One region of the Paenarthrobacter sp. AB444 genome, then DNA from elsewhere that is predicted to be linked to it. Evidence: riboswitches for the same ligand, from Rfam matches in the RefSeq annotation. Region 1 holds a riboswitch; each other region holds the start of a gene.
What was found. Region 1 has a riboswitch for glycine ahead of cycA (D-serine/D-alanine/glycine transporter). Riboswitches for the same ligand answer to the same signal wherever they lie in the genome.
Positions count from the first base shown of each region.

Region 1 (10,457 bases):
CCGCGAGATCTGGCAATACTTTGCCACTGCATCCATGCCATCGGAGGAAAAGGCCGCGGCGGTGCTGGCTGTGCTCGGCGATGCCGGCTCGGCCATGTCCACCGTCGCGCTGGAAGCACGCGTAGACCTTCGGCGCACGCCTTTGGAGCTTCTCCTGAAAGTTCTGGCCGTAGACGGAGCCGTCGAGCGCGTAGGCGGAGGCTGGAGGTCAACCGGAAGGCCGTGGCACTACGACGCCGAACGCTACGCCCGCATCGCCGAAGCCCGGGTGGACGAGCAGGATTCCATGGTGGTCTACCAGGACACGGCTGGATGCCGGATGGAGTACATCACATCGGTCCTCGATGATGAGACTGCTGCCCCTTGCGGGCGCTGCGACAACTGTGCGGGCCGCTGGTTCCCCGTTGACGTGGCGGAATCGGCTGCGGATGCGGCCGGGCAGACGCTCCGCCGGGCAGGGATCGCCGTGGAACCGCGGCTTCAATGGCCCAGTGGTATGGACCGGTTGGGCGTCGCCGTCAAGGGAAAGATCAAGCCGGACGAGAGCATGGCCGAGGGTCGCGTTCTTGCCAGGCTGACGGACCTGGGTTGGGGTGGTGCTTTGCGTGAACTGTTTGCAGCAGGCGCACCGGACCGGGTGGTCGATCCGGCAATGCTGCAGGCCTGCGTCCAGGTTCTGCGGGAGTGGTCCGGGGCCGAGGGCGGAACCCCATGGAGCGGAGCAGGCCGGCCCGCCGCTGTCGTCAGCATTCCCTCGCGCAGCAAGCCACAATTGGTTGAGTCGCTGGCTCAGGGAATCGCCGGGATCGGCAGGATGCCGTACTTGGGCCAGCTTCAGGTGGCTCACGGAGGACCCACCGGCTCGCGGGGAGGCAACAGCGCCTACAGGCTCGCCGGGGTGTGGGAACGGCTGGTTGTGGGACCGGAACTTGCCCAAGCATTGTCGGGGATCGGGAGCCAGCCTGTGCTGTTGGTGGATGACCTCGTCGATAGCCGCTGGACCATGACCGTGTCCGCGCGGGCGCTGCGGCAGGCAGGTGTTGCAGCGGTACTCCCTCTCGCACTGGCCCAAGCGGGGTAGACAGGGTAGGAAAGCGTAAGGTAGGAAACCGTCATTTTGTGATCGCTCCCACATCAGGTCTATAGGATCGAGGAAACACCCTGCTGCCCAGTCGCTGAACCCAGCCGGTGAGCGCAGCCCGAACCTGGACCGGAGCCATGACCACAAGACCCAGTGCCGACGTCACCGAGGCCAGCCCAACCAGCTGGCGGCCGCGCTTGGCCCTGCTGGTGGCAGCAACATTCTTCATGGAGTTCCTTGACGGGACCATCCTGACCACGGCTATCCCGAGCATCGCCTCCGACTTCCGTGTTGCTCCGGCGGACATCAACATCACCATGACGGCGTACCTGGTCACGGTCGCCATGGGAATCCCGCTGAGCAGTTGGTTGGCTGAGCGTTTCGGTGCCCGCAGGATCTTCTGCCTGGCCATTTCGGTGTTCACCATCGCATCCCTGCTCTGCGCTGTGAGTACTGACCTGACCATGCTCACCCTGAGCCGGGTGGCGCAGGGGATGGGTGGAGCAATGATGGTCCCCGTGGGAACCTTGGTGGTCCTTCGCGGTACGCCCAAGTCCGAGCTCCTCCGTGCCACTGCCTATCTGGTGTGGCCGGGCCTGCTCGCCCCCGTGTTGGCTCCGATGGTGGGCGGTGCCCTCACTACGTTCCTCTCGTGGCACTGGATCTTCATCATCAACGTTCCCTTGGGACTGGCGGCATTTATCGCGGCCCTCAGGCTGGTTCCGCGCACGCAGTTTGACGGCAAGCGACGCCTTGATTGGTTTGGCCTCCTGCTGACCACGTTGGGCGTGGGGGCGTTGGTGGTCGGTCTTGAGACCCTGGGCGGCCACGCTTCCAACCTTCTCGCCGTCCTGGTGGTCGTAGCCGGGGTGCTTTCACTGGCCGGGGCAGTTTTCTGGATGAGGAAGGCCAAAGTGCCGCTGTTCAACCTCAGCGTTTTTGGCACCAAGACCTTCCGGGCCACCTCCACGGGCGGGTTCATTTACCGGCTGACCATCAGCTCCGTGCCATTCCTGCTGCCCCTGATGTTCCAGGACGGCTTCGGATGGGATCCCCTCAAAGCCGGCGTCATGGTCGCGGCAGTGTTCGTGGGCAACATCGGCATCAAACCCGCCACCACGCCGCTCATCAGGCGCTTCGGTTTCAAAGCTGTCCTGGTTTTCGCTTCTTTCGCCTCGGCGGTGACGTTCGCCCTGTGTGCTTTCCTCAGCCCACAAACGCCCGAACCCTTGATTTTTGCTTTGCTGCTGTTCAGCGGCGCCTTCCGCTCCATCGGATTCTCCGCATACGCCTCAGTGCAGTACGCCGACATCGTTCCCGGCCAGCTGCCTTCAGCCAACGCGATCTCGGCCACGCTGGTTCAGCTGGCGGCTGCCGCCGGAATCGCCGTCGGGGCCTTGTTCCTGCGCCTGTTCGACGCGACTCGTATGTTCGGTCCTGACCACGCAGGGGCCTACAAGGGGGCGTTCATCGCCATGGCTGTCCTGATGCTGATCAGCACCGTGGACAGCCTGACGTTGCACCGTCACGCGGGTGCGGAAGTCAGCGGAGTGGCGGCCGGGACCCGAAGCTAAAGCACACCCGAGCCGGGGCGATGAAGACCCGAGCCCCTGAACGCAGAAGGTCCAAGCCGCTTAAACGCAAAAGGTCCCGGTTCGAAAACCGGGACCTTTTCGCGGAGACGGGGGGATTTGAACCCCCGGTCGAGTTTAACCCCGACCCTTCATTAGCAGTGAAGTCCATTCGGCCGCTCTGGCACGTCTCCATCCGCTATTGCTAGCCCACCAAGGATACGCAGAAGGTGTCGTTCAGTGCAAAACAGCCGTGCAATCCAGTGTCAGCGTCCTGGAAGAGGTTACTTGCTTCCGGCCAGTGCGAGCCACAGGAAGTGGTTGCTCCGGGCTTGGAGCGCTGCAGCTTGCCTGTTGTCGGACGCTCCGGCGTGCCCGCCCTCCAATGCCTCGTGGAACCACACGTTCGGGATGCCCATGGCTTGCATCCGTGCCGCCATCTTCCGGGCTTGGACAGGACCTACCCGGTCGTCGGAGGTCGCCGTCCAGATGAACGTTTCGGGGTACTCGATGCCATCGCGCAGCAGGTGGTACGGCGAGAACGTCCGGATGAATTCCCATTGCTCAGGGACATCCGGGTCACCGTATTCGGCGATCCAGGAGTAGCCCGCCGAAAGCTTGGTGTAGCGCCGCATGTCCAGGAGGGGTACGCCGCAGGAGACCGCGCCGAAGAGTTCCGGGTATTGGGTCAGCATGTTGCCCACCAGGAGGCCGCCGTTGGAACCGCCCACGCACCCAAGCCGGCGCCGGCTGGTGACGCCGCGGGAGATCAGGTCCTTGGCTACGGCGGCGAAGTCCTCGTAGGCGCGGTGCCGGTTCTCTTGGAGCGCAGCACGGTGCCAAGAAGGGCCGTACTCTCCGCCCCCGCGGATGTTGGCCACTACGTAGACACCACCGCGGGAGTGGGCGGCAGCCCCGACGTCGGACGTGGTGCGGCGCTCCAGCCAGGCCCGACCGATGGTTCCGCTGTACGCCGGAGTCCGGGAAACCTCGAAGCCGCCGTAGCCGGAGAGCTGGGTGGGGTTCTCGCCGTCGAGCACCAGGTCCTTGGCAGCGACCTGGAAGTAGGGGACCTTGGTGCCATCCAAGGAGGTGGCGAAGTGCTGCTGGACTTCGTACTCGGCTTCGTTGAAGAACGACGGCGACCGCTTCACCACCGCGTGCTCACTCGCCACGGAGCCGGCATCCGGCCCGGACGGTGAAGCACCAAGCGTGCCCCGGGTGAGGGTGGTGGGCGTCGTGAAACCGGTGGCCACCAACCAGAAGTCATTCCCGGCGCCGGATTCAGCGTCGTCTTCATCGTCCACGGCGTAGGCGTTGACATCGTGCAGGGGAGGGCAGGCATCCAGGACGGTGGAAGCCCACGTCCCGTCGCTGTCCACAGACGATGGGTTCAGCACGCGGATCTCTGACGAAACGTCCCGGAGCAGGTTCAGCAGCAGGTAGTCCTTGGTCCAGCTCCAGGACTGCAACGAGGTGTGTGCGTCAGGGGTGAAAAGAACCAAAAGGTCGCGCGAACCGGCAAGGTAGCTCTCGAAATCCGCTGCCAGCAAGGATCCGGCCGGGTACGTTACATCGTCCACAACCCAGTCACCCTGGGGCCGGAAGAGAAGCCAATCGCGGTGGACGCTGATGTTGACATCGGTGGGAACGTCGATGGCCACCCATGAGTCATCGCGGAGCAACCACGTGCTGCGGTTGTAGAAGTCGATGTAGTCGACTGCGAAGGTCCGCTCGTAGCCGGGTGTGGAGTCGTGTGCCACCATCGCCAGCATGTGGTCTTCGGGAATTTCGAACAGGCGTTCAGCGTCCGCAAGCGACTGGCCCCTGCGAAGCCTGACGCCGGTGCGTGCATAAGAGGACGACGTCGCGGGCAGGCCTTCCGCGGTGCTGGACACCAGGAGCGTGTCAGCATCCAGCCAGCTGACGTTCCCCTTCGCCGTGGGGATGTCGAAGCCGCCTGCCGCGGGGTCCACGAAGGTGCGGGATTCGACGTCGAACTCCCGGTGGCGGTCGGCGTCGCCGCCATCGGGGGAGAGCGAAACCATAGCCAAGCGGTACTCGGAGCCGTCGGCAGGGCGATGGAAACCGGCCCCGTGGAAGACCCATTCGACGCCCTCCGAGGCAGCCAGCGCATCGACGTCGAGCAGCACATCCCATTCAGGTTGGTCGCTGAGATAGCTCTCCCACGTGGTGCGGCGCCACAGTCCCTTGGGGTGCTCCTTGTCCTTCCAGAAGTTGTAGTAGAAATCGCCGCGTTTGTTGACCATGGCGATCCGGTCTGTGGAGTCCATGACTTCCAAAATGCCGGACTGGAGCTCCGCATAACCGGCGTCTTCCAGCAGTTCTTCGGTGCGGGCGTTCTGCTCCCTGACCCACGCGAGCTGTTCTTCACCGTGGATGTCCTCCAGCCAGGCGTTCTCATCCGTGGGTTCGGGCGCGGCGCCATTCTCTGACAATGGCGAGGGATCAGCTGCTGTGGTGGTCATCGCCCCATCCAAGCAACACAGTTCGACGGTAGGCAAGTCACGCAGAGTTAGGCTTGAGCGTGGCTAAATCGCAAACCAACCGTGTTGCCCTGCTGGGGGCCGGCCCTCGGGGCACCAGTGTCCTTGAGCGGTTGCTCGCGAACTGGGCTGCCGGCGACACCGGGGGAGCCACCCTCCACATCCATGTCGTGGATCCCTTTCCTGCAGGTTCGGGGCACGTGTGGCAGCCCGGCCAGTCCCGCCTGTACTTGATGAATACGCAGGCGTTCTACCCGACACTGATCCCCGAGGATCCCGAGCTCGCAACCCCGCTGACGGGTGGCTCCTTCGACCAGTGGCGGGAGGCCCGACGTCGTGATGGTGCGGGCCTGGACGACGCCGAAAAAGCCGAGCTGGCCACCCTGGAATCCCACGACTTCCCCAGCCGCGCCCTGTACGGGCGCTATCTGCGCCAAACCCTGGAGGGGCTGCTGGACCGGCTGCCCGACGGCGTCGAGGTCACCTTCCATGAAACGCTCGCCGTTGCTGCGCGTCCGGTTGACGGGAAGTTCGACGTCGAACTCGCCGACGGCACGACGCTCACCGTCGGTTCGGTGGTGCTGGCGTTGGGGCACATCGAATCGCGGCTCAACCCGGAGCAGAGGTCATTCAAGCGTGCGGCCGACGAGTTGGGCTTGGCGTATTTCCCGCCGGCACCGCCCGCGGATGTGGATTGGCAGGCGGTGCCTGACAGCCAACCCGTTCTTGTCCGGGGCATGGGCTTGAACTTCTTTGACGTGATGGGCCAACTGACGGAGGGTCGCGGAGGCAAGTTTGTCGAGGCAGGGGTGCCCGGAGCCGGTGTCCTGGAGTACCGGCCATCGGGCCGTGAACCCAGGATTTTCGCTGCCTCCCGCCGCGGTACGCCGTACCGGGCCAAGGCAGGGCTGGACGGCTACTACCCACGCAGCATCACCATGCGGTACTTGACAGAAGACGCGGTTGACCGGTTCCGGGCAGCAGGCATCCAGCCCGGTTTCGACCACGATCTCTGGCCGTTGCTGCACAGGGATGCGTTGTGGGCCTATTACTCAACGCTGGCCAGGTCCCAGCCCGCCGCGATCAAGGATCCGGCACAGTTTTTGGCCGACCTGCAGGACGCGCTGCAACCGCATGCCCACACCACGACGCACTGGGAACACGATCTGGAGGTCCTGGTTGAAAAGCACGTGGTTGCTTCGCGCCGTTTGAATCTTCGTGGGCTCGCGGCGCCGTTGGCGGGACGGACGTTCGCATCACGGCGTGACCTGGATGCCGCGATCACCGCCTACCTGGACGACGACGCCCGGCGCTCGGCTTTGGGTGAAGCCGACCCCGTGAAGATGGCCATTGGGGCACTGCACACCGGCCGGGCGATCCTCAAGACCGTTGTGGCGGACGGCGGCATCACGGACGAGTCCTGGTTGGCCGGTCTGCGCGGCTGGTTCGAATCGTTTGTCGAAGGACTGGCCAGCGGGCCGCCCGCGCTCCGCTCGGAGCAGCTCGCCGCCTTGGCGCGTGCCGGCGTCGTAAGTTTTGTCGGACCGGACCCCAAGTTCAGTGTCGATCGCAGCGCAAAGGTGTTCCGGGCGGCTTCGCCGTGGGTTCACGACGGGCCGGTGGAGGCGGAGACCCTCATTGAGGCGATGTCGCCGGCGAACAGGGTTGGCATCAATATCTCCCCGCTGCTGGAGCAGCTCATGGCTGATGGCTTGGTGCGGACCAAGATCATGATGAGCGTTGAGGGCACCCCCATGCAGACCACCGGCCTTGACGTTGAACCGCACCCCTACCGCCCCATCGCGGCCAACGGATCTGTTACGGAAAACATGTACGTGCTCGGGCTGCAGTTGTCTGCGTCGCAGTGGGGCAATGCCATCGCCGCGGAGGCCCGTCCCCGCACCGGCCCCGCCTATGCCAGCGGGCAACGAACCCTGCGTGACGCCGATGAGATCGCCCGCAGCATTCTGGGACTCTAGAGCCCCGGGTTGCGCCGCCAGCCAGCCTTCGCTACTGTGTGAGCTGCATCACCCGTAAGGGTGTGCGCGCTTTTGATCTGCGGCGGGAGAGCCCTGCCGGTACATTTCGTCAGGCGCCGTAGGAGCAAACCCTCCCCAGGAATCTCTCAGGCCCATGTACCGCCGCGGCGAGGCAACTCTGGAAAGCAGTCCGGCCACCGGACTCACCGAAGGTGCAAGCAGGCCCATGCCTGCGGAAACTCTCAGGTCTACCTACAGAGCGGGGAGGAACCCGAATCAATGCGGCACCACAGTGCCGCCTGAACGACGGAGTTCCTTTGACGATTCATCCCACCACCGGCAACGATTCACCGCATCTCGAACGCCAACTCAGCAATCGCCACATCCAGCTCATCGCCATCGGCGGTGCCATTGGAACCGGCCTCTTCATGGGCTCGGGCAAGACCATTTCCGCAGCTGGCCCCTCCGTAATTTTCGTGTACATGATCATCGGCTTCATGCTGTTCTTCGTCATGCGCGCCATGGGCGAACTGCTCCTGAGCAACCTGAATTACAAGTCCTTCAGCGATTTCGCCGCCGACCTCCTCGGTCCCTGGGCCGGCTTCTTCACCGGGTGGACCTACTGGTTCTGCTGGGTCATCACGGGCATCGCCGATGTCATTGCGATTGCCGGGTACTCGGAGGAGTTGTGGCCAGGGCTGCCCTTGTGGATTCCGGGTCTTATCACCATCGGCATCCTGCTGCTCCTGAACCTGGCAACCGTGAAGGCCTTCGGCGAGACCGAATTCTGGTTCGCGCTCATTAAGATCGTGGCCATCGCCGCCCTCATTATCGTTGGCCTGTTCATGATCCTCAGCGGCTTCCAGTCAGACGCCGGACCGGCCAGCTTCAGCAACCTGTGGAACCACGGCGGTTTCTTCCCGAACGAGTTCATGGGCTTCGTTGCCGGCTTCCAGATCGCCGTCTTCGCGTTCGTGGGCATCGAGCTGGTGGGCACCACCGCGGCCGAGGCCAAGGACCCGGAGAAGAACCTGCCCAAGGCAATCAACTCCATCCCCATCCGTGTGCTCCTTTTCTACGTAGGTGCGCTCATCATCCTCATGTCCGTCACCCCGTGGACCCAGTTCGCCGCGGGCCACAGCCCCTTCATTGCCATGTTCTCCCTGGCAGGCCTCGGCGCCGCCGCCACGATCGTGAACCTGGTGGTCCTGAGCTCGGCGATGTCCTCGGCCAACTCCGGCATCTACTCCACCTCCCGCATGGTGTACGGCCTGGCCCAGGAAGGCGACGCGCCCGCTGTCTTCAGCGCCCTGTCCGGACGCAAAGTACCCCGCAACGCCCTGTTCCTTTCCTGCGTCCTGTTGCTGTCCGGCGTCGTGCTCATGTACGCCGGGCAGGACGTCGGCAAGGCATTCGACATGGTCACCACCGTTTCGGCTGTCTGTTTCGTGTTCGTGTGGTCGATCATCCTGGCCAGCTACCTGGCCTTCAGGAAGCGCCGTCCCCAGCTGCACGATTCCTCGGCTTTCAAGATGCCGGGTGGGGTGGTGATGGTGTGGGTGGTGTTCGCCTTCTTCGCATTCATTCTCTGGGCGCTGACCACCCAGCCGGACACGCTCATGGCGCTGCTGGTCACTCCGGTGTGGTTCCTCGCCCTTGGCGTGGCCTGGGCGGTCCTTCGCAAACGGCCCACCCACCTGGCCCGTTACGAGCACTTCAAGGCTGAGCTGCAGAAGGACGCTGAGCGGGTGAACGAACCCGAATCCGTCCGCAGCTGACACACAAGCAAAGAGCCAGGCTCCTCGATGGTGGGGAGCCTGGCTCTTTGGTTTTCAGGGGAGGTTTAGCCCCTCAGGCACTTCTGGTACTCCAGCCATGCGTAGGCATAACGGAGCCAGCCCACGATGTCGTACCACTTGGACGGCTTGGTTGGCTCGGTGCACTGCGGTGGCTGGGGCCCGCTTGCAGCCACCTTGACCAGCGCCTTGACCGTCGTTCCACTTTCGACGGCGGTCAGCACCACGGTGCCGGTTCCTGCGGCGGCCGCTGCGGGAACCTTGAGGTTCACCGTGGCGGAGCCGGCTGCAACGGGCACGTCGCCGAGTACCAGGGAGGCGCCCTTGGCGTCGGTAAAGACTGCCTTCAGCGTCTTGTTGGCCGGGCTGCCGATCGATGTCAGGTCCAGTTTGGACACTGCCAGGGTGATCGGATCGCCAGCTTTGACCTCGGCGGCTGTGGTGTTGGCGACAGCGACGGAGCGGCGGGCAAAGTCAGGCGACACCGGGTTGTGTCCCTGCAGGTACTTGATCCAGGCATCCCTGTCCACCAGGCCGGTGTCCTTCGTGTTGCTGCCTTCCTTGAAGACCCGGAAGTTGTCACCGCCGGTTGCAAGGAAGCTGAAGGTGCCGATCCTGTACTGCTTGGCTGGGTCAATGACCGCACCATCGACCCAGATCCCGGTGACGCGGTCGCCTGCGGGGCGGGCGGCGTCGTAGGTGTAGTTGACGTTCTTGGACAGGCCCAGCTGCTGGTACGGGCGGCTGGGCACCGTTCCGTCCGGGTTGGTCTGCCACTGCTGCTCCAAGAGAGTCTTGAACTGCGTACCTGTCAGCGACGTGGTCCACAGATTGTTCACGAACGGCAGTACGGCGTTGGCTTCTGCGTAGGTGATGGTGCCGTCCGGCGCGTAATAGAGCTCGTTGCGCAGGCCGCCAGGATTCACGACGCCGATCTCCGCCGCGCCCAGTTCCGGCGCCTTGAGCGTATCCACCAGGGAGTCCGCCACCAGGTTGCCCAGCGTCGATTCGCTCGCGCGATCATCACGCTTGGGGGCTCCGCCTGCCGGGTCCGGAGTGAAGGCGGTGGTGATATCGGCTGTTACCGCACCGACCGGCTGGTTTCCGATTTCTGCGGCATTGGCCAGGGCCTTATCCACGATCGTTTTGACTGTGGCAACGCGCGGGTAGGCGGCTACCAGGCTTGCGGCAGTGTCTGTGGTGCGGTCCACGACCGCTGCCTTGTAGGCCGTCACGGACTTGGAGGCAGTATCCACCGTGAGCGTCACACTGCCTACGTTCTCGCCGTAGTTGCCGGTCTGCACGATGGGTCGGGTTTTGCCTGTGGGCTGGCCGTTGGAGTCCAGGATGGGTGCATCCCAGGCGTATTCCTTGTGGGTGTGGCCGGTGAAGATCGCAGCGACGTCCGGGGTGGTTTCGTTGACCAACTTGGCGAACGGGCCACCTGCCGCCACTTCCTGTTCCAGCGTTGCGCCCTCGGGTGTTCCGGATGCCGCGCCGTCGTGGTTCTCCACGATGATCAG
Region 1 covers NZ_JAQZBY010000017.1:10,708-21,164, forward strand. The annotation lists gene PQ627_RS17965 (RecQ family ATP-dependent DNA helicase) at 1-1,081, shown strand, start outside; gene PQ627_RS17970 (MFS transporter) at 1,219-2,655, shown strand; tRNA gene PQ627_RS17975 (tRNA-Ser) at 2,758-2,846, opposite strand; gene PQ627_RS17980 (prolyl oligopeptidase family serine peptidase) at 2,937-5,141, opposite strand; gene PQ627_RS17985 (FAD/NAD(P)-binding protein) at 5,201-7,138, shown strand; glycine riboswitch at 7,212-7,310, shown strand; gene cycA (D-serine/D-alanine/glycine transporter) at 7,456-8,916, shown strand; gene PQ627_RS17995 (ExeM/NucH family extracellular endonuclease) at 8,982-10,457, opposite strand, start outside.

Region 2 (10,457 bases), on a different contig from region 1:
ATGAGGGCGGGATCGGAAACAACGGCGTCGTTGATCTCGGTGACCTCACCTGTGACGGGCGAGTACAGGTCGGAGACGGACTTGGTGGACTCCACCTCGCCGCAGGTCTCGCCGGCGGTCACGGTGGAGCCGACCTCGGGCAGGTCGACGTACACGATGTCGCCCAGTGCGTCGGTGGCAACCTCGGAAATGCCAACGGACACCGAGTTCCCTTCGCCGCGGGAGACCCACTCGTGTTCGTCGGAGTACTGAAGTTCGGGCGCTACTTTGGGCATTCTGTTTCCTTTACGTTGTATGGACAAAACTGCTTAGCGGGACCGCTTGTAGAACGGCAGGGCGACGACTTCGAAGGGCTCGGACTTGCCGCGGAGGTCCACGTCCAGGGCAGTTCCCGGCTCGGCATAAGCTACGTCGACGTACGCCATCACCACGGGGTACCCCAAGGTCGGGCTCGGCTGGCCGGAGGTCACTTCACCAACAACGGCTCCGTCCTTCGTCACCGGGTAGTGCGAGCGGCCGGCGCGGCGTCCAAGGCCCTTGAGGCCAACGAGCTTGCGGCCAGTGGAGATCCCCGCACCGGAGGCCTTCAAAGCAGCGAGTGCATCCTTGCCAACAAAGTCGCCTTCCTTGGACAGTGCCACAACGGGCCCAAGTCCGGCAGCGAAGGGATTGCCTTCGCGGGAAAGCTCGTTGCCGTACAGGGGCATGCCCGCTTCCAGGCGCAGGGAGTCGCGTGAGGCCAGGCCCGCCGGAACCAGCTCGCCCTCTTCGGCGACGGCGGTGATCGCCTGCCACAGCGCGGCGGCGGACTCGTTGGGGACGAAGATCTCAAAGCCGTCTTCGCCGGTATAACCGGTGCGTGCAAGGAGCAGGTCCTGGCCACTGCCGGCCACGAGAAAGGTGACCTCGACGGCGGCGTAGTACTTCAGTTCCGTGACCAGCTGGTGCTGGTCAGCCGGAACCAGGCGCAACAGGATGGCTTCAGCAAGAGGGCCCTGGACCGCGATGAGCGAGGTCTCGGAGGAGGCATCCTCAACCACGACGTCGAACCCGGCTGCACGCACCAGGAGTTCCGCAGCAACAACTGCCGCGTTGCCGGCGTTCGGCACCACCAGGAACTTCTCCGCACCCCGGCGGTAGACGATCAGGTCATCGATGATGCCGCCGTCTTCCTGGCAGATCAACGAATACTTGGCCTTGCCTTCGGCCATGGCGGAAATCTTGCCCACCAAGGCGTAGTCGAGGAACCCGGCGGCCTGCGGGCCGGTGACCCAGACTTCGCCCATGTGGGAGAGGTCGAAGAGGCCTGCGGACTTCCGGACGGCGTGGTGTTCGGCTAGCTCGGAGGTGTACTTCAGCGGCATCTGCCAGCCACCAAAATCGGTGAACGACGCGCCAAGCTTCTTGTGCTCTTCGTAGAGGGCGGTGTATTTCCCTGTCATGACCAGTCCTTAGTTCTCGAAGTCTTCGATCGGCGGGCAGGAGCAGACCAGGTTGCGGTCTCCGGCTGCGCCGTCGATGCGGCCGACGGGCGGGAAGTATTTGTCCTGCTTGAGGTGGTGGACCGGGAAGGCGGCCTGCTCACGCGGGTACGCGCGGTCCCAGTCGGAGCTCACGACGGCGGCTGCCGTGTGGGGCGCGCGGCGAAGCGGGGAGTCCTGCACGGAGAAGTCGCCGGCAGCAACCTGGTCGATCTCCTTGCGGATGGTGATCATGGCCTCGATGAAGCGGTCGATCTCCACGAGGTCCTCGGACTCCGTGGGCTCCACCATGAGGGTGCCGGCAACCGGGAACGCCAGGGTCGGAGCGTGGAAGCCGAAGTCGATCAGTCGCTTGGCAACATCCTCAGCGGTAACGCCGGTCTTCGCGGTCAGCTCACGGAGGTCCAGGATGCATTCGTGGGCCACGAGTCCGCCTTCGCCCGTGTAGAGGACCGGGAAGTGGTCGTTGAGGCGGGATGCGATGTAGTTCGCAGCCAGCAACGCGGACTTGGTGGCTTCCGTGAGCCCCTGGCCTCCCATGAGCTTCACGTAGGCCCAGGAGATCGGGAGGACACCGGCCGAACCGAAGCGGGACGCCGAAATCGGAACGTCATTGCCTTCGGTCCAGGACGCTGCGTCACCGGGCATGAACGGCGCCAGGTGTGCCTTGGCTGCAACGGGACCAACACCGGGTCCGCCGCCGCCGTGCGGGATGCAGAAGGTCTTGTGCAGGTTCAGGTGGGACACGTCGCCGCCGAACTTGCCGGGCTGGGCAAGGCCAACGAGCGCGTTGAGGTTGGCACCGTCGATGTACACCTGGCCACCGGCTTCGTGGATGGCGTCGCAGACTTCGCGGACATCGGCGTCGTAGACACCGTGCGTGGACGGGTAGGTGATCATGATCGCCGAGAGGGCGTCGCGGTTGGCTTCGATCTTGGCCTTCAGGTCGACGTGGTCGATCGTGCCATCGGGAGCGGTGGCCACGACCACGACCTTCATGCCGGCCAGCACTGCCGAGGCGGCGTTGGTGCCATGGGCGGAGGCCGGGATGAGGCAGACGTTGCGCTGGTCATCGCCGTTGGAGAGGTGGTAGCCGCGGATGGCCAGCAGGCCCGCGAGCTCACCCTGGGAACCGGCGTTCGGCTGGATGGAGACCTGGTCGTAGCCGGTGATCTCGGTCAGTTGGGATTCCAGGTCAGCGATGAGTTCACGCCAGCCAGCCGTCTGGGAATCCGGAGCGAACGGGTGGATCGAGGCGAACTCTGGCCAGGAGATGGCTTCCATCTCGGCCGTCGCGTTGAGCTTCATGGTGCACGAACCCAGGGGAATCATGGTGCGGTCAAGCGCAAGGTCGCGGTCCGAGAGCTTGCGGATGTAGCGCAGGAGCTGGGTTTCGGAGCGGTGGGTGTTGAACACCGGGTGCTGCATGAACTCACTGGTGCGCTCAACCGAACCGACAAGGGCGAAGCCCTCCACGGCCTCAACCACGGAAGCGCCGAACACGTCGAGGACACGGCCGACAACGTCAGTTGTCGTGGTTTCGTCCACGGAAATACCAACGGTGTCCGCGTCGATGCCGCGCAGGTTGATCCCGCGGGCCTCGGCCGCTGCCACGATCTCTGCGGCGCGGCCGGGAATGCGAACCGTGACGGTGTCGAAGAAGGAGCCATGCAGGACCTCGACGCCGGCAGCCTTCAGGGAGGCGGCCAGGGTGCGGGCGTGGTTGTGGGCGGTCTCAGCGATCGCCTTCAGGCCCTCCGGGCCGTGATAGACGGCGTACATCGAGGCAACGATGGCCAGCAGGGCCTGAGCCGTACAAATGTTGGACGTGGCCTTCTCGCGGCGGATGTGCTGCTCACGGGTCTGCAGCGCCAAGCGGTAGGCGGGGACACCGGCGTCGTCCTTCGAAACGCCCACCAGGCGGCCCGGCATGGAACGCTCGAGGCCCTTCTGGACTGCCATGTAGGCGGCGTGCGGGCCACCGAAGAACAGCGGAACACCCAGGCGCTGGGCAGAACCGACGGCGATGTCGGCGCCCTGCTCGCCCGGAGGGGTGATGAGGGTCAAGGACAGCAGGTCCGCAGCGACGGTGACCAGCGCGCCGCGCTCTTTCGCCTCGGCAATGACGGCTGAGTGGTCGAAAACACGACCGGAAACGCCGGGCTGCTGGAGGACGACGCCGTTGATGGCACCTTCCGGCAGGCCGAGGGAAAGGTCCGCGACCTCAACCTCGAAGCCGAGTGCCTCGGCGCGGCCCTTCACGATGGCGATGGTCTGGGGCAGGCAGTCGGCGTCGAGGACGGTCTTGCCATCCTGGGCAGCCTTGTTCTTGTTGGCCCTGCGCATCATGAGAACGGCTTCAGCGACTGCCGTTGCTTCGTCCAGCAGGGAGGCATTGGCGATGGGCAAGCCAACGAGGTCCTGGACCATGGTCTGGAAGTTCAGGAGCGCTTCGAGGCGGCCCTGGGAAATCTCGGGCTGGTACGGCGTGTAGGCGGTGTACCAGGCCGGGGATTCGAGGATGTTACGGCGGATCACCGGGGGCGTGATGGTGTCGTAGTAGCCCTGGCCGATCATCTGCACGGCGGTCTTGTTCTTGGCGGCCAGCTTGCGCAGTTCTGCCAGGACCTCGACCTCTGACAGGGCGTCCTGCAGGGTCAGGGCAATGTCCTGGCGGATGTCGTTGGGAACCGCGGTGTCCACGAGGGCATCCACGGAGTCGTAACCGACGGTCTTGAGCATGGTCTCAATGTCGGCCTGGCGGCGGGCGCCGATATGCCGATCGACGAAGGGGGTGGAGGCAGAACTAACCGTCACGAAGGAACTCCAATACTTGGGTGGCGTTTGGGTACGCCACAGCGGCTCGGGTTCCTCCCCGCTCTGTATTGGACCTGAGAGTTTCCGCGACTTGTCCGAACAACGAATCGCTTGCACCGTCGGTGAGCACAACAACCTGGGACGGTCGCCTGCTGCTTTCCAGAGTTGCCTCGCCGCGGCGGTGCGTGGGCCTGAGAGATTCCTGGGGAGGGTTTGCTCCTACGGCGCCTGCATCACGTGCTTGCAGGACTCTCCCGCCGCAGATCAAAGGCTTGTTCAATTGTGCATGGGCGCCCACACAGGACACACCACAAGAGTTAATTGTCCTATGTGCAGGTCGCTGCGGCAAATGGAAGAAGCGTCACTTCCGCAGACGGTCCAGCACGCCCAACAGGATTTCGACGTCGGCCTCCCGGCCCGCATTCCCGCCCTCCTGTCCGCCTTCGAACATGGCGTTGAAATACAGCCCGTCACCCATGTAGCTGACGGCTTTGGCGACCTCCGGCCCCACGTCCTCGGCCAGGACATCCAGCCATTGCTGCTGGATGCCGGCAAACCGCCGCCGCGTTTCCTCGTGGGCCACTTCGGCGAGCCTGGTGGCGGCAACGAAAGCCCTGTCCATGGGCGTGCCGCCCCACAGCGAGGTCCGGATGAAGTACGAGGCGGCTCCGTCCGGCGCTGCCTTCATCCGCACAATGTCCTCTTCCGCCAGTTCATCCAGGCGTTCGAGCAGAGCGCTGATCAGGGCTTCCTTGTTGGGGAAGTGGTACAGCAGGCCACCTTTGGAGACGCCTGCCCGCTTGGCGACGGCGTCAAGAGTGGCTGCCCGCTCCCCTACCTCTATGAGGAGGGCTTCGAAGGCATCCAGGACGGCGTCCCGGGCAACTGGTTTTCGTGGCATGTGTACATCATTCCCTAAAGCTGTGCAGTCCTTGCATTTGTAACTGTACCGTCTGGACGGTATAGTTAGGGCATGTTCTCGCCGTCCTCAACCCACGCACCCCGTTCCGTCAACCCCGTCAAGGGGCAGGCTGCACCGTGGCGCGATTGGACGGCCCTGGCACTGCTGATGTTCCCTGTGCTGCTGGTGGCCGTCGACAACACCGCGCTCACCTTTGCCCTGCCCGAAATCGCCCGATCCTTGGATGTCGGCGGCATCCAGCTCCTGTGGATCGTTGACGCGTATCCGCTGGTGTTGGCGGCACTTCTGGTATCCATGGGCAACTTGGGCGACAGGATCGGACGACGCCGGTTGCTCCTGATCGGCAGCACGGGCTTCGCTGCGGTTTCGGCTGCTACAGCATTCGCGCCATCCGCTGAGTGGCTGATTGCCGGACGCGCCGCACTTGGTGTCTTTGGCGCCATGCTGATGCCCTCAACGTTGTCCTTGATCCGGAACATCTTTACCGATCCCAACCGGCGCAGGCTCGCGATCGCTGTGTGGGCTGCCGGCTTCTCCGGCGGCGCCGCCCTGGGCCCCATCTTCGGCGGTTGGCTTGTGGAACACTTCTGGTGGGGCGCCGTCTTCCTGGTGGCAGCATTCCTGCTCCTGCCTTTGCTGGCATTTGGCCGGGTACTGATTCCTGAATCCAAGGACGCCAACCCAGGCCGCGTCGACGTACCCAGCATCGTCCTGTCCGTGGTCACCATGGCGCCGTTCGTTTACGGCATCAAGGAATTCGCGGTCCACGGCTTCGGGGCCCCGGCCGCTGCTTTCATGGGCTTCGGACTGGTGATGGGCATTGTGTTCGTTCGTCGCCAACAGAGCATCGACAGCCCCATGCTGGATGTGGCCCTGTTCAAGAACAAGGTGTTCAGCACGGCCATCGTGGCCAACGTACTATCCCTGTTCTCCATGACGGGCTTCATCTACTTCTTTGCCCAGCACCTGCAGCTGGTCGAAGGGCAGTCCCCCATGGAAGCCGGCATCGCGATGATCCCCGCCCTCCTCGCCACCGTGATCGCCGGGCTGCTGGTGGTGCCGTTGGTCAAGCGCGTGCGGCCCGGCTTCGTCGTGGCCGGCGGACTGACGCTCAGCGCCATCGGGTACCTGGTGGCCGTCACAGGCAACCATGGCAGCGGACCGGTGTTCCTCCTGTCCGCCCTGACTGTGCTCGCTATCGGGGTCGGCGCGGCGGAGACCATCTCCAATGATCTGATCCTGTCATCGGTTCCGGCGGACAAGTCCGGAGCGGCCTCGGCCATCTCCGAGACCGGCTACGAATTGGGATCGCTGTTGGGGACTGCCGTGCTCGGCTCCATCCTCACAGCGTCCTACCAGCACAACCTCGTCGTTCCCGACGGTGTCTCCGCAGAAGCCGCAAGGAAGTCCGGGGAAACACTGGCCGGTGCCGTCGACGCAGCCTCCGGCCTTCCCGCCGAGCTCTCCGAGGCATTGACCACAGCCGCCCGGACAGCATTCGACTCCGGCGTCCACATCACTGCGGCGATTGGGCTGGTACTGATGGCCGGAGCGGCAGTGATGGCCGCCGTCGTACTCCGCAAGGTGCCCAAGGCGAAATAGGGACTACACCGCTTCGGTAGGTGCGGCCTTTTTGTCGACGCCGGCAGCCAGTTGGTCGATCCGCTCCAGCGCGTCGCTGAGCAGGCTGACCGTCGTCCACAGGTCCGGATGCTGCTCCCTGACCTCCTCAAGCGGAGTCCCTGCGGAGGTCAGGGACGCGAGGTCGAAGCTCACGTTGGTCCGCGCACCCGTTATCGCCGCCCGCAGCGCACCGAAGCCAACCACGACATCGGCGATGAGGGCCGGGTTTCCATGGGAAGCGAGCCAGCCAAGGTCTTCGATGGCGTCGATGGCCCGCTCCCCCAGGACGGCCGAAGCCTTGGCCGCCTCAACCGACGCCTGATGAATCGCCTCTTCCCGTTCCGGGCCGGGGTCCAGTCGGAACGCAGCCCCAAAAGCATTGGAGGCAGAGGAGTCGTCGTCCGCGAGCTGCAGGGCAGTTTTCCGCAGCTCGTGGGCGCGGGCATGAATGCCGGAAAGTTCGTCGCGCTGGTGGTCTTCAGGCTCCGTATACCCGGCAACCATGGACGTCAAAGCGGCCGCGATCGAGAGCATGACACCCGTACCGGCACCACCCCCGGGCGAACCCTTCGACTCCGCCAGGGCCTTGGTCCAGTCCTCGACGGTGGACTGCTGGGTCGTGGCGGCTGCGGTATTCGTCATGCCATCCAGTGTGCCGTGAGTGTTCGGTCTTCGCACACAGGCCTCGCACACTCAGGTTTCGCACACCGCCGGTGGATACACTGGCCGGACCAAAGGCGTCGAACGAAGAGGGTAGACCCATGACCATTGACCTCGAAGAGCTTTACAAAGACCTGCACGCCAACCCGGAGCTATCCTTCCAGGAGACCAGGACAGCGGGAATCGCCGCCGGACACCTGGAAAACCTTGGCTTCACGGTCCACCGCAACATCGGCCAGACCGGTGTGGTGGGTGTGCTTCACAACGGACCAGGGCCGGTGGTCATGCTCCGGGCCGACATGGACGCCCTGCCCGTCAAAGAATCCACCGGACTGGACTACGCAAGCACCGCCGTCGGCGTCGACCACACGGGCAACGACGTTCCCGTCATGCATGCATGCGGCCACGATGTCCACGTCAGTTGCCTGGTGGGTGCTGTGGAGTCGCTTGCCGGGCAACGCGACCAGTGGCAAGGCACGTTGATCGCCGTTTTCCAGCCCGCAGAGGAATGGGGCGGCGGAGCGAACGCGATGGTGGCGGACGGCCTGTACGACGTCGTCCCGAAGCCCGACGTCGTACTCGGCCAGCATGTCGCCCCATTCCCCGCCGGCTGGTTCGGCATCCGCTCCGGCGTCACCATGGCCTCCGCCGACTCCCTCAACATCACCCTGCACGGACGCGGCGGACACGGCTCCCGCCCTGAAACCACCGTTGACCCTGTCCTCATGGCAGCAGCTGCCACGGTCCGCTTGCAGGGCATTGTCTCGCGTGAGCTCGCGGCGAGTGACTCGGCGGTGGTAACCGTTGGGCAGATCCATTCCGGGACAAAAAACAACATCATTCCCGAGACCGCCACCCTGGGCCTTAGTGTCCGCACCTTCAGCGATTCCATCAGGGACAAGATCCTCGGATCCATTGAGCGCATCGTCCAGGGGGAATCAACAGCCTCCGGTGCTCCGAAGGATCCGGAGATCCACTTCGAGGAGCACTTTCCCCTCACCGTCAATGACGAATCGGCTGCAGGCAGAATCACGGCAGCATTCAAGGCCAAATTCGGCACGGCACAGGTGATCGACCCCGGCCCGGTCTCGGGCAGCGAAGATGTCGGAGCCTTGGCAAAAGGCGCCGATGCACCTTTGGTGTTCTGGTTCCTTGGAGGCGCCGACCCTGCACTGTTCAGGGAGTGGGCCACCACAGGGCGGCTCCCAGAGGACATTCCATCCAACCACTCCCCCTACTTCGCTCCATTGATCCAGCCCACGCTGGCCAAGGGAACAGAAGCATTGGTTACGGCCGCCCTGGAGTACCTGGGCACAACCGAACGGGACCAGCCCGGGGAGAACTGACCTGGGAGCCCATGGAAAAGGCGCCGGGGTCCCGGCGCCTTTTGCGTGGATTCGGTGCTCGTTCCAGTCCGGGAGTGATCCCTAGACTTTCTCGTGGATGCGGTCCACCTTCGGTTCGTAAACCTCAGGCTCCCTGCGACGACGTGCCAGGAAAGTCCACAGCGTGCCTTCCGTCCCTGGGCGGGTGTCCGCCGGGGCAGCAGGCTCTTTTGCCTCTGTGGTGCGGGTCTCGGGCTTGCGCGCGGAGTCCTTCTTCGTGCGCCGCTCGAAGTCGTCATAGTACGCGTAGCACATGCCAACCTCCTTTAGTGGCGATCCTTTAATGATCCCCGCACTTAAGCCGAACGTCGACCACTATTTTTCCGGGCCGCTTCCACTGCGAGCCGTGTTTCCTCGGCCACGAGGTGGGCATTGATCGCCGCTCCAGCCATGACGCCCGAAGCGGCGGATGCCATGACCTGCCCCATGAGGTCGGCGACGTTCCCTGCCGCCCACACGCCCGGCACCGAGGTGGCGCCTCCCAGGGGATTCACTTCGACATGCCGCCCTACGCCCATGGGGTGCTCCACCAGCTGGACACCCAGGGACTCCAGCACCCCGGGCCGGGCCTCCATCCTGGTGCCCGTCACCACGGCCTCCACCGGAAGGACCTTGCCAGAGGCCAGGACCACCCCGCTCACGGCGTCATCCGTGATTTCAAGTGAGCGCACTTTGCCCTCCACAACGTTGATGGAGCGTGCGGCAAGCTGTTCCCACTCTTCATCCGTCGGTTCCACAACGTCGTTGAGGAACAAGGTGATATCCGGGCTCCACTGCCGGAAAAGCATGGTCTGGTGCAGGGCCATCGGAACGGTCCCCAATATCCCGATCGCCTTGTTCCTTACTTCCCAACCGTGGCAGTAAGGGCAGTGCAGGACATCCCGACCCCAGCGTTCACCGATGCCTTCAATGTCAGGCAGCACATCAGTGAGCCCGGTAGTCACCAGGAGACGCCGCGCTGTGACTGTGCGCCCGTTCCCCAGCTCCACCTCAAAGGCGGGTTGGGCGCCATCCCCTGCTGCCGCCGTCGAACGTGCCGCAACGGCGACGCCCGGGATGACTTCCACTCCGTAGCTACGCGCTTCGTCGCGCCCGAACTCCAGGAGTTCCTTGGGGCTGATGCCGTCCCGGGACAGGAAGCCATGGACCCCGGCCGCAGGAGCATTCCGGGGTTCACCGGCGTCGATTACCAGCACCGACCTCAGAGCCCTGCCTAGCGTGACGGCGGCACTTAAGCCAGCTGCGCCACCTCCGATGACCACGACGTCGTACCCCTTGATGTGGTGTTCTTTACTCACTTCGCCTCCAGAATCCCTCGCAGCCCTGTGCCGCTCCCTCCATGGTTGGACAGCATTCGGGAAATCAGCAAAGAATTTTGCTGCTATGGCAAACTTGGTCCATGAGCCAAGACTTCAGTTCCATGCTCGACGCCGTCGGACCTCGCCTTCGTGCGCTGCGGACCCAGCGCAACCTGACCCTTGCGGAAGCTTCGGAGGGGACCGGCATTTCGGTCAGTACGTTGTCGCGGCTTGAGTCCGGGCAACGAAAGCCCACCCTTGAACTTTTACT
Region 2 covers NZ_JAQZBY010000015.1:64,019-74,475, reverse strand. The annotation lists gene gcvH (glycine cleavage system protein GcvH) at 1-275, opposite strand, end outside; gene gcvT (glycine cleavage system aminomethyltransferase GcvT) at 309-1,442, opposite strand; gene gcvP (aminomethyl-transferring glycine dehydrogenase) at 1,452-4,298, opposite strand; glycine riboswitch at 4,468-4,565, opposite strand; gene PQ627_RS17060 (TetR/AcrR family transcriptional regulator) at 4,660-5,199, opposite strand; gene PQ627_RS17055 (MFS transporter) at 5,272-6,822, shown strand; gene PQ627_RS17050 (cyclodeaminase/cyclohydrolase family protein) at 6,826-7,485, opposite strand; gene PQ627_RS17045 (amidohydrolase) at 7,605-8,849, shown strand; gene PQ627_RS17040 (hypothetical protein) at 8,931-9,143, opposite strand; gene PQ627_RS17035 (NAD(P)/FAD-dependent oxidoreductase) at 9,185-10,186, opposite strand; gene PQ627_RS17030 (helix-turn-helix domain-containing protein) at 10,288-10,457, shown strand, end outside.
Region 2: it holds a riboswitch for glycine, as region 1 does, so the genes downstream of both, gcvP (aminomethyl-transferring glycine dehydrogenase) here and cycA (D-serine/D-alanine/glycine transporter) in region 1, are expected to answer to the same signal.

Region 3 (10,457 bases), on a different contig from region 1:
CCGACGGTGTCCTCATCGATGTAGCGGAGGTTGATGCCGCGTGCCTCGGCGGCACCGATCACCTTCGAGGCCTTGCCCGGAACGCGGACGGTGAGGGTGTCGAAGAAGGAGTCGGCAACGAGTTCGCGGCCTGCCTTCTGCACTGCGGTAGCCAGCACACGGGCGTGGCCGTGGACGGTTTCGGCGATCGCCTTCAGCCCATCCGGGCCGTGGTACACGGCGTACATCGAGGCGACGATCGCGAGCAGGGCCTGAGCCGTGCAGATGTTGGACGTGGCCTTCTCGCGGCGGATGTGCTGCTCACGGGTCTGCAGCGCCAAGCGGTAGGCGGGAACGCCGGCGTTGTCCTTGGACACGCCAACGATGCGGCCGGGAAGCGTGCGCTCCATGCCGTTCCGGACGGCCATGTAAGCGGCATGCGGGCCGCCGAAGAACAGCGGCACACCGAAGCGCTGCGCGGTCCCGACGGCGATGTCCGCACCTTGTTCGCCCGGGGGCGTGATGAGGGTGAGCGCCAGCAGATCGGCCGCGACGGTGACCAGTGCACCGCGTTCCTTCGCCGCAGCGATCACGGGAGCGTGGTTGAAGACCCGGCCCGAAACGCCAGGCTGCTGCAGAACGACGCCGTTGATGTCGCCGTCGGGCAATCCAGCGGAGAGATCCGCAACCAAAACCTCGAAACCGAGTGCCTCGGCGCGGCCCTTCACGATGGCGATGGTCTGCGGGAGGAGGTCAGCGTCCAGGACGGTCTTGCCGTCCTTCACAGCTTTGTTCGCCCGGCGCATCAGCAACACGGCCTCGGCGACGGCGGTGGCTTCATCCAGCAGCGAAGCGTTGGCGATCGGGAGCCCCGTGAGGTCCTGCACCATGGTCTGGAAGTTCAGCAGGGCTTCGAGGCGGCCCTGGGAAATCTCGGGCTGGTACGGGGTGTAGGCCGTGTACCAGGCCGGGGATTCGAGGATGTTGCGGCGGATCACCGGAGGCGTGACGGTGTCGTAGTAGCCCTGGCCGATCATTTGCACGGCAGTCTTGTTCTTGGCGGCGAGCTTGCGGAGCTCGGCCAGGACCTGGGTCTCGCTCAACGCCTTTTGCAAGGTCAGGGGCGAGGACTGGCGGATGGAATCGGGGACGGCAACGTCCACCAGGCCATCGACCGAGTCGTAGCCGATCGCCTTGAGCATGGTGTCAATGTCGGCCTGGCGACGGGCGCCGATATGCCGGTCCGCGAAAGCGGTTGGGGAGGATTGAACAGTCAAGAGGAACTCCAGGATTCAGGCGCCCAGGGGACGCCACGATGAATAGGGGTTCCTCCCCGCTCTGTATTGGACCTGAGAGATTCCGTGGGCTTGGTTGCCCACTTGCACCGTCGGTGAGCCCGGTTGCCCGGACTGCTTTCCAGAGTTGCCTCGCCGCGGCGGTACATGGGCCTGAGAGATTCCTGGGGAGGATTTGCTCCTACGGCGCCTGACTGGATGTACCCGGCAGGACTCTCCCGCCGCAGATCAAAAGCGTGTGCGTCACGTCAGTGACACGCTTCACACCATAGCGGGTGGCTGCGAAAAAGTGCAAGGCGGTTGTTTCCAACACGGCTCAACCATGCATCGCCTCGTGGATCTGCAAGGCCAGCCAGAGCTGCGCCAAGGTGGACGTTTCACCCATGTCCAGCCCCGTCAGTTCGCCAATTTTCCGGATCCTGTAGATGATGGTTTGCCGGTGCGTGAACAGCGCGGACGCTGTCTTTTGCCAGCTCCGCTGTGAGTCCAAATAGGTCCTCAACGTGACCATCAGGTCCCCGTCCTGGCGCTGCTCGTACTCAAAAACCGGGCCCAGGAGCCGCTGCACCAAAGCGGTGCCTTCTTCGAAGCCGGTCAGCCCGAGCCAGCTGGGACCCTCGGCGTAGCGGGCCAGTCCCAGCTTGTTGGCACGCGCCGAACCCAGCGCCCACAACGATTCTTGAAGGGCCTGTTGGAGTCCCGCGACGGAGGCCGCTGAGCTGACGCCGATGACGCTTTCAGACCCGGCGCAGTGGACCAGGAGATCATCCGCGACGTCCGCAGCGACCACAACATGAAGCCGGTCGTTCCGCCGCAAGGAGGCCGCCGGAACGCCATGCCGCCAGAGCTCGACGTGCACGTTGGCCAGCCTGCCGCCGTCGTCCGCCGACATCGAGGCGACCACGAACTCCTGGGGAGGCACCTCGAAAGCCGTCAACCGCCGCTCGATCTCTCCCGTGCCGAGCCGCCCATCGAGGGCCTGCAGCAGGAACTCGCCGGCCAGCCGGTGCCGCCCTTCGAGCGAGAGGACGATGCGCGCCAGCTGCAGTCCCAGCACGGTTGCGGCGTGCAAAAGTACGACGGCGTCAGGGTGCGGTTCGCTGCCGGGCAGCACTACGAGGAGCGCATTCGCGTGGGTGGGAATGTCCATGGTGAGCACGTGCCGGCCGCGAATCTTGTGCCACTGGAAGTTCTTGCCCGCCACGGTCACGCGGCCCGGTTGCGGCGACCATTCCTCCACAAGGAACGCCGGCAGGGGATGGCCCTCCGGGTGCCACGGATGCAGGCAGCGGCGGTCCACCACGAACAGCTCCGAATCCAGTTCGGTAGCGAGCCGAAGGACCAGGCTTTGCCAGTGATCCTCGGACGCGCCGGCGGTGCGCAGGAGGTCGTAGACGCGGGCTGTCTGGCGGAGACGGCGGGATTCTTCGAGCAGCGACGACTCGGCCACGGACCTGGCGATCGCGATGAACGGGAGCGGGTAGGGGATGTTGATGAGGGGCAGGGCCAGCCGCTCACAAGCAGCCAGGAACTCAACTGTCAGCGGAGGCGCGTGCATTTTCTCGCCGATCGCCAACGCACTGGCACCGGCGTCCACCAGGGCCTCAGCAAGCTCCACCTGTCCGTCCGAATCCGCTGGAATGGAGAGGCCGTTGGTCATCATAAGTTCCCCGCCGGTGACCCACTCCCACAAACGCGGCAGGTCAGAGGTGTGGGCCCAGGTAATGCGGTTGCCAGTGCCCGCAGATCCGGCGAGGAGCGTCAGTCCGAGTTGCGGTTCAGCCACGAGTTCGGCGACGGTGATGGCCATTTCTGCGTCCTGTCTTGATCTTAGACATTTGTCTACGTGACTTCGTCAGATGTAAACAATGAATGAATATACCCGGTGACCTGTATCACCAAAACTGGAACTACTTACTTCACCGCTCAAAGACGAGCATTCACGAGAGAGGGTTGGCAATGAGCGCAACCAGCAACCTCATTGATGACGCCCCACTAACCCGGTTCCACAAGAAATTGACGTTCTTCGCGTCCGGCGGTCCGTTCATCGACGGCTACGCGCTGTCCATCATTGGCATCGCACTCATCACCATGGCCCCCGGACTGGAGATGACCCCCGCTGAAATTGGCCTGGTGGGTGCGGCAAGCCTGGTGGGCATCTTTTTCGGCGGTGCCATCTTTGGTTGGCTGACCGACAGGATCGGCCGCCACAAGATGTACATCGCGGACCTCATCGCGCTTGCGGTGTTTTCCGTCCTGAACGGCTTTGCCACCGACATGTGGCAAGTGGTCTTGTGCAGGCTCTTCCTGGGCATGGCCATCGGCGCCGACTACCCCATCGCTACCTCGCTCCTGGCCGAGTTCCTTCCCAAAAAACATCGCGGACGCCTGCTCGGTGCCACGTTCGTGGTGTGGGCCATAGGTGCCGCGGCGGCTTACGCCGTCGGCTACTTGTTGCGCGATGCGGGACCGGAGGCCTGGCGCTTCATGGTTGCCAGCCCGGCTGTCTTCGCCATCATCACGCTGCTCTGCCGGCTCGGCACGCCTGAGTCTCCACGGTGGTTGCTATCACGAGGGCGCCGCGATGAGGCCGATGCCGTCCTCAAGAAGGTTTACGGCCCTCAGTATGGACTGGCTGACATCTCTTCCGACAGCGAGGGACCCTTGAAGCAAGGCAGCTTCCTGGATATTTTCCGAGGTCAGTTCTGGAAGCGGACCCTGTTCGTCTCCATCTTTTGGACAGCACAGGTCATTCCGTTGTTTGCCGTCTACACTTTCGCCCCGGACCTGCTGACCTCGTTTGGCATGCATGGCGACGCCAACCTCTACGGTGGCTCATTCCTGATCTCCATGCTGTTTGTTGTCGGCGGCATTCCCGGACTCTGGCTTGTGGAGAAGATCGGGCGCCGAAAGCTGCTTTTGTGGACGTTCGGGATCATTGTTGTTGCCTTAGCCATTCCGGCTTTCATCCCCAATGTGGAAGCCGCACCGCTCTTTATTGCCCTGGCCGTCTTTGCCCTGGCGTCCGGAGCATCGAGTTTCCTTGAAGTCGTCTACCCCAACGAGCTCTTCCCCACGGAAGTCCGCGCCACGGCCGTCGGCTTCGGCACCGCCATCAGCAGGGTGGGATCGGCGGCAAGCACTTACCTGATGCCATTGGCGATCGTGTCGTTTGGCGCGGCCGGATCGCTTCTCATCGGCGCGGTCATTTCGCTGATCGGGCTCATCGCCACCTTCCTCCTGGCTCCCGAAACGGCAAACAAGTCCCTTTCGGAGCTCACCACCGAACACCAGACCAGCACGTCCAATGACAGCAAGATCAACGAAGGATCCCTCTCATGACCACGCACCAGCCCATCGGCCCCGTCGACGCAACCAAAGTTCCCCGTTACGCCGGCCTCGGCACCTTCGCCCGACTCCCCCAGATCGACCGTGTTCCGGACTACGACATTGCCATTGTGGGCGTGCCGTTCGACGGCGGAACCTCCTTCCGGCCGGGCGCGCGTTTTGGTCCTGCCGCTGTCCGCGAGGCATCACGGCTCCTGCGCCCGGGCTACCACCCGGAGCTCGACGTCGAGCCGGTGTACGAAGCCCAGGTTGTTGACGCCGGCGACATCGCCTGCACTCCCTACGACATCACCCGCGCCGTCCGCGAAATCGAGGAGCAGGCGCTGCCCCTCATCAGCGAATCGAAGCGCCTGGTCTCCATCGGCGGCGACCACACCATTGCACTCCCCATGTTGCGGGCGCTGAACAAAGTCCACGGGCCGGTTGCGCTCCTGCACTTCGACGCCCACCTGGACACGTGGGACACGTACTTCGACCAGCCGATCACGCACGGCACCATCTTCCGCCGCGCCTTCGAGGAGGGCCTTCTTGTTGAGGACAAGTCGATGCACGTTGGCATCCGCGGACCGGTCTATGACCGCAACGACTTCCTCCGGGACCACGAGTTCGGCTTCCAGATCATCCGTTGCTCGGACCTGGACGTGATCGGCGTGCCGGCCGCCATTGAGCGGGTCAAGGAGCGGCTGGGCGACACCCCTGTCTACGTCTCGATCGACATCGATGTCCTCGATCCTTCCTATGCACCCGGCACTGGAACTCCGGAGATGGGCGGCCTGCATTCACGCGAGCTTCTCGCCCTGCTCCGCGGCCTGGATGGTATCAACATCGTGGGAGCGGACGTAGTAGAGGTCGCCCCTGCCTACGATCACGCCGACATCACCAGCGTGGCCGCCGCCACCGTTGTTTTCGACCTGCTGGCACTCATGGTCAACCGCGGGAAGACGGCGGCGCCGGTCAGTCTCGATCTTGAGGCCGCTGCGCTCTGACGCTCCGGCGCAGAAGCGCGAACAACCTTCCCAAAAACCGCGACGTCGGCACCCACCCGGGTGCCGACGTCGTTGGCTCGCCTCAGCGGCCAAATTCGAACCCGTGGCGAGGGTCCCGAAAAAACGGGTGGGATGTGAGCGAGCGTCTGCTGATACCAATCCCTCTCTCACATCCCACCGGCCAGTCTCGATCCCTCGCTCACATCACACCAACGTCATCTTCCCGCCCCCCGCGCAAATCCATTTGAGTTAGGTTAGCCATACCTTCTAACTTTTTCCGGGTGAGTATTCAGCCCGATGTGGCCGGAGTAGCCTTTGCCGCGCGATTGGCATCGTTTGGAGACCGGCCCGCAGTACGCCTGGCAGCCGAAACAGTGACCTACGCGCAGTTGGCGGTTCGGATCGAGGAGATGGCCAGGTCCTTTGGCGATGGCCGGCGCCTTATCGCCCTCGAAGCAGAAAACACGTTGCCTTCCCTCACCGTGTACCTTGCGGCTCTGGCATCCGGACAACCGCTGCTGATCCTCCCCTCCGGTGGCGGGCAGGCTGCGGAAGCGCTGATCTCGGCCTATGAGCCGGATATCGTCGCACGGTCGGTGGATGGAGGCGTCTCGCTGGACGTGCGCCGGGAGCACAGCGGCCACGAACTCCATCCCGACCTCGCATTATTGCTCAGCACTTCCGGTTCAACGGGCGCCCCGAAGCTGGTGCGCATCTCGGCAGGGTCGATCCAGGCTAACGCGGCCGCCATCGCCCAGTACCTGCACCTCCGCCCGGAAGACAGGGCAGCAACGACGCTTCCGTTGTCCTACTGCTACGGCATGAGCGTCGTGAACAGCCATCTCCTGGTGGGGGCGTCGATAGCGCTTACCGATCTGTCCGTGGTGGATCCGTGCTTCTGGGATCTGATGCGGCGCGAATCCGTGACCTCGTTCGCCGCCGTTCCCTACACCTTCGATCTTCTGGAGCGTGTGGGCTTCGACCGCATGGACCTGCCCAGCCTGCGGTACATCACCCAGGCCGGAGGGCGTTTGGCGCCGGAACGGGTACGCTCGTACACCCAGCTCGGACAGGAACACGGCTGGGATCTCTTCGTCATGTACGGCCAGACCGAAGCGACGGCCCGGATGGCGTACCTCCCTCCGGATGAGGCCGAGGAGCATCCCCAGGCCATCGGCGTCCCCATTCCCGGGGGATCCTTCCGGCTGGAACCTGTCCCGGGGTTGGACGATTGCGAACTGGTCTACTCCGGGCCAAACGTCATGCTGGGCTACGCCGAACACCCGGCGGACCTCGCCCGGGGCCGGGAGATCACCGAGCTGCACACAGGCGACCTCGCCCGACTCGCGCCTGGTGGGCTCTACGAAATCATTGGCCGGCGCAGCCGCTTCGTCAAGATTGTGGGGCTGCGGATCGACCTGGGGCAGGTCGAGCGGATCCTCCAGGATCTCGGCGTGACAGCGGCCGTGGCCGGGACCGACGTCGGACTCGTCGCCGCCGTCGAAGGTAACCACGAGCTCCCGCTCCTGGCCAAAACGCTCGCGCACGATCTCGGCGTCCCGAGGTCGGCCCTGGAGCTGCGCCGCGTGGAAGCGATTCCCCGCCTGGCCAACGGAAAAACGGACTACCAGGCCATTCTCGCCCTCGCCACGGCGGATGCCGACGCGCCTCCGGGAGCGACCACCCCGACTGGGGAGAAGCACGACGGCGGCGGCGTACGTTCCGCCGCGGCTTCACCGGACGATGCGCGCAGGATCTTCATCGATGTCCTGGAACGGGCAGACGTGGCGGATACGGACACTTTCGTTTCCTTGGGCGGAGATTCGCTGTCTTACGTCGCGGCCTCGGTCAGGCTGGAGCGTTCCCTCGGCTACCTCCCCCACGGATGGCACCTGATGCCCGTCTGCGAACTGACGCCAACCGTCGAACGCGAACGCAGTGGTGCCGCCGGAACGAACGGCGTCCACCCTAAGAAAAAGCCCAATGCCGGGTCCAGCGTCAAGGAACCCCAGGCTTCAACCGGCCCTGGACGAAAACGGCGTCCCAAAAAGCTCACGGCCCGCATGGAAACCGGAATCGTCCTTCGCGCCGTTGCCATCATCTTCATCGTCTCCTCCCACGTTGGGTTGTTCCGTTGGGAAGGGACCGCGCATGTCCTGATTGCCGTGGCCGGCTACAACTTTGCCCGTTTCCAGTTGGCGGGAGCACGTCGTGAACGGTTAAGGCGCCACATCAAGACTGTCGCGCGCATCGCGTTACCCAGCATCGTGGTGATCAGCGTGGCCTTCACGGTGACTGACGATTACGGCTGGCACAACATTTTCCTGCTCAACACCTTGGTGGGTCCGCAGGGTTGGACCGACATGTCACGGTTCTGGTTCATCGAGATCCTGGTTCACATCCTCCTGGGCATGGCTGCCCTCCTGGCCATTCCGGCGTTGGACAGGGCCCAGCGACGGTGGCCCTGGCTGCTCCCCTTGGCGCTTGGGGGCGTGGACCTGCTGCAACGCTTCGACGTCGTTGAGCTGCCGTATCCCGGCCAAGGTCCGGTGCTGTGGCTCTTCACGCTCGGCTGGGTGGCCGCGTTGTCCCGGACGTGGCGGCAACGCGCGGCCACCACAGTGGCGGCCTTCCTGACCATCCCCGGGTTCTTCACCAGCGAGCCACGCAGCGCGACAGTCCTGGTTGGCTTCCTGGTGCTTCTATGGGTAGCCACGCTGCCTGTGCCACGGGGTTTGCGTCGGCTGACAGCACTCCTGGCCAGTTCCTCCCTGTACATCTACGTGACGCACTGGCTCGTCTATCCGCTGATCGTCGATGGCAATTCCGGCCCGGCACCTGAGGCCACCCTCGGCCTGGCCGTCGCGGCATCGCTTGCGGCGGGCATCGGCTATTGGGCGCTGGTCACCAAAGTCATGGGCGCCGCGGAAAGGTGGCTGGGCCGCCGTCGTCAGCTTCCCAGGCGATCGCAGCGGCAACCGGCGTGACATCCCGCTGATACGCGGGAATGGTAGTTTGAACTCTGCTCGAGCCATACGCCCCGTACCGACCAGAGGACACTCCATGTTTAAGGGTTTCAAGGACTTCATTCTCCGCGGCAACGTGATCGAACTGGCCATCGCGGTCGTCATCGGCAGTGCCTTCACGGCACTGGTAGCCGCTTTCACGAACAACATCATCAATCCGGTGATCGCCGCGGCCGGTGGCGTCAACGCGGACGGGCTGGGCTTCCGGATCTGGCCGGACAAAGAGGCTACGTTCGTCAACATCGGGGCAGTCCTTACGGCCTTGGTGACCTTCCTGATCACCGCCGCCGTTGTCTACTTCATCTTCGTGGCGCCCATGAACAAGATCAACTCCATGGTCAAGGACCGCCTGGCCACTGCGGAGCCCGAGGAAGAGCCTATTCCGGCCGACACCGCTCTCCTGGCCGAGATCCGCGACCTCCTCAAGGACGCCGCAGACGCCCGCGGCGCCAACCGCGACCTGGACGAGGACCCGATCCGCTAAGCAGCACCGCCGCGAGACCGTGACGCAGGAGCAACGCAGACGAAACACCCGGACGGCAGCATGGGTTCATGAAGCCCAATGCGAGCTCTCCCGTCACCGCCGACCTCTTGTGCGAGGTCTGCGGCCAGCTGCCTGAACCTCCCAAGGCCCGGCTCACCCTGGCCAACATCGCCGTCATGCTGCCCATCGAGCTGTTGGTGCACGCGGCAGTGGTGGAGACCCATCTGCCCTATGTGGCCAAGGTCCTGCTCCTGACCGTCACTGCGACTGTCCTGGTGATCTGGGTGGCCGAACCGTCTGCCGCCAAAGTGTTGCGGCGTTGGCTGCATGCCCCGGCGCTCAAACACCGCCGCAAGCTGCAGACAGCTCCCGCTCTCTGGCGTGCCCGGACCCTGCTGCGCGACCAACCGGGTTCCCTGCAAAAGATCACACAGTCCCTCGCGCGGCTGGAAACGAACATCCTCAGCATCCACGTCCACCCCATGGATGGCGCGGGACTCCCCGGCAGCGTGATGGATGAGTTCGTCCTGTCCGCGCCGGGGCAGCCCACCGAGCAGGAACTGCTTCAGGCAATGCACGACGGCGGCGGGCGTGAGTCCCATGTCTGGCCCACCACTGCGCTGGCCATGGCGGACGGACAGACCAAAGCCCTCAGCCTCGCGGCCCGGATCGCCGGCAATCCGCAGGAACTGCCTTTGGCCGTCGCCGAACTCCTGTCCGCCAAAGTGGTGCCTACAGGTACTGAACACCGGGCGCTCGAGGTGAGCACCGGCGTCGAGCGTTCTGCAGACATCCTGAAGATTCCTACCGCCTGGCATGGCCCACTCTTGTTTTCCCGTCCCGGCGAACCTTTCACGCCGGCAGAGTCGGCGCGGGCGCATAGATTGGCCGAACTGGCTGAGATTCTGGCATACAGCCCGGGGGTCGGAAAGTCCGCCACGGGCTAGCGGTATCCCAAGCGCCGAGTCACTTCCCGAAATCCTGAGCAAAGCCCCGCCTTCCCTTCGCGGGATGGCCGGGTTTTCCCATGTCAAGGCCCTGCCGAGAGGTCTCAAGTGCGCGGCAACAGGTTCTTAGGCCCGCCTCGGTCACATTCTGCTGAGACGATCTGTATACCAAACCCCTTGACAGTGCTTCCCGTCACATCTAACTTTGACTTTGGGATCCCAAAACGGGATCCCAAAAGATCCACTACCGGCTGCGGCCCGGCTCAATCATCGGGCAGGGACCGCAACAGTTGCCGCCGGCACGGGTCAGGCTGCAGCGGCATCCCGCCCGGCTCATCCCCCCAAAAGCCCCAAAAAGCCCTAAAGACATTCCCACCCGTTGACTCCTACTG
Region 3 covers NZ_JAQZBY010000002.1:15,834-26,290, forward strand. The annotation lists gene gcvP (aminomethyl-transferring glycine dehydrogenase) at 1-1,256, opposite strand, end outside; glycine riboswitch at 1,406-1,505, opposite strand; gene PQ627_RS03405 (PucR family transcriptional regulator) at 1,591-3,084, opposite strand; gene PQ627_RS03410 (MFS transporter) at 3,234-4,616, shown strand; gene speB (agmatinase) at 4,613-5,608, shown strand; gene PQ627_RS03420 (AMP-binding protein) at 5,890-8,595, shown strand; gene mscL (large conductance mechanosensitive channel protein MscL) at 8,672-9,118, shown strand; gene PQ627_RS03430 (amino acid-binding protein) at 9,187-10,065, shown strand.
Region 3: it holds a riboswitch for glycine, as region 1 does, so the genes downstream of both, gcvP (aminomethyl-transferring glycine dehydrogenase) here and cycA (D-serine/D-alanine/glycine transporter) in region 1, are expected to answer to the same signal.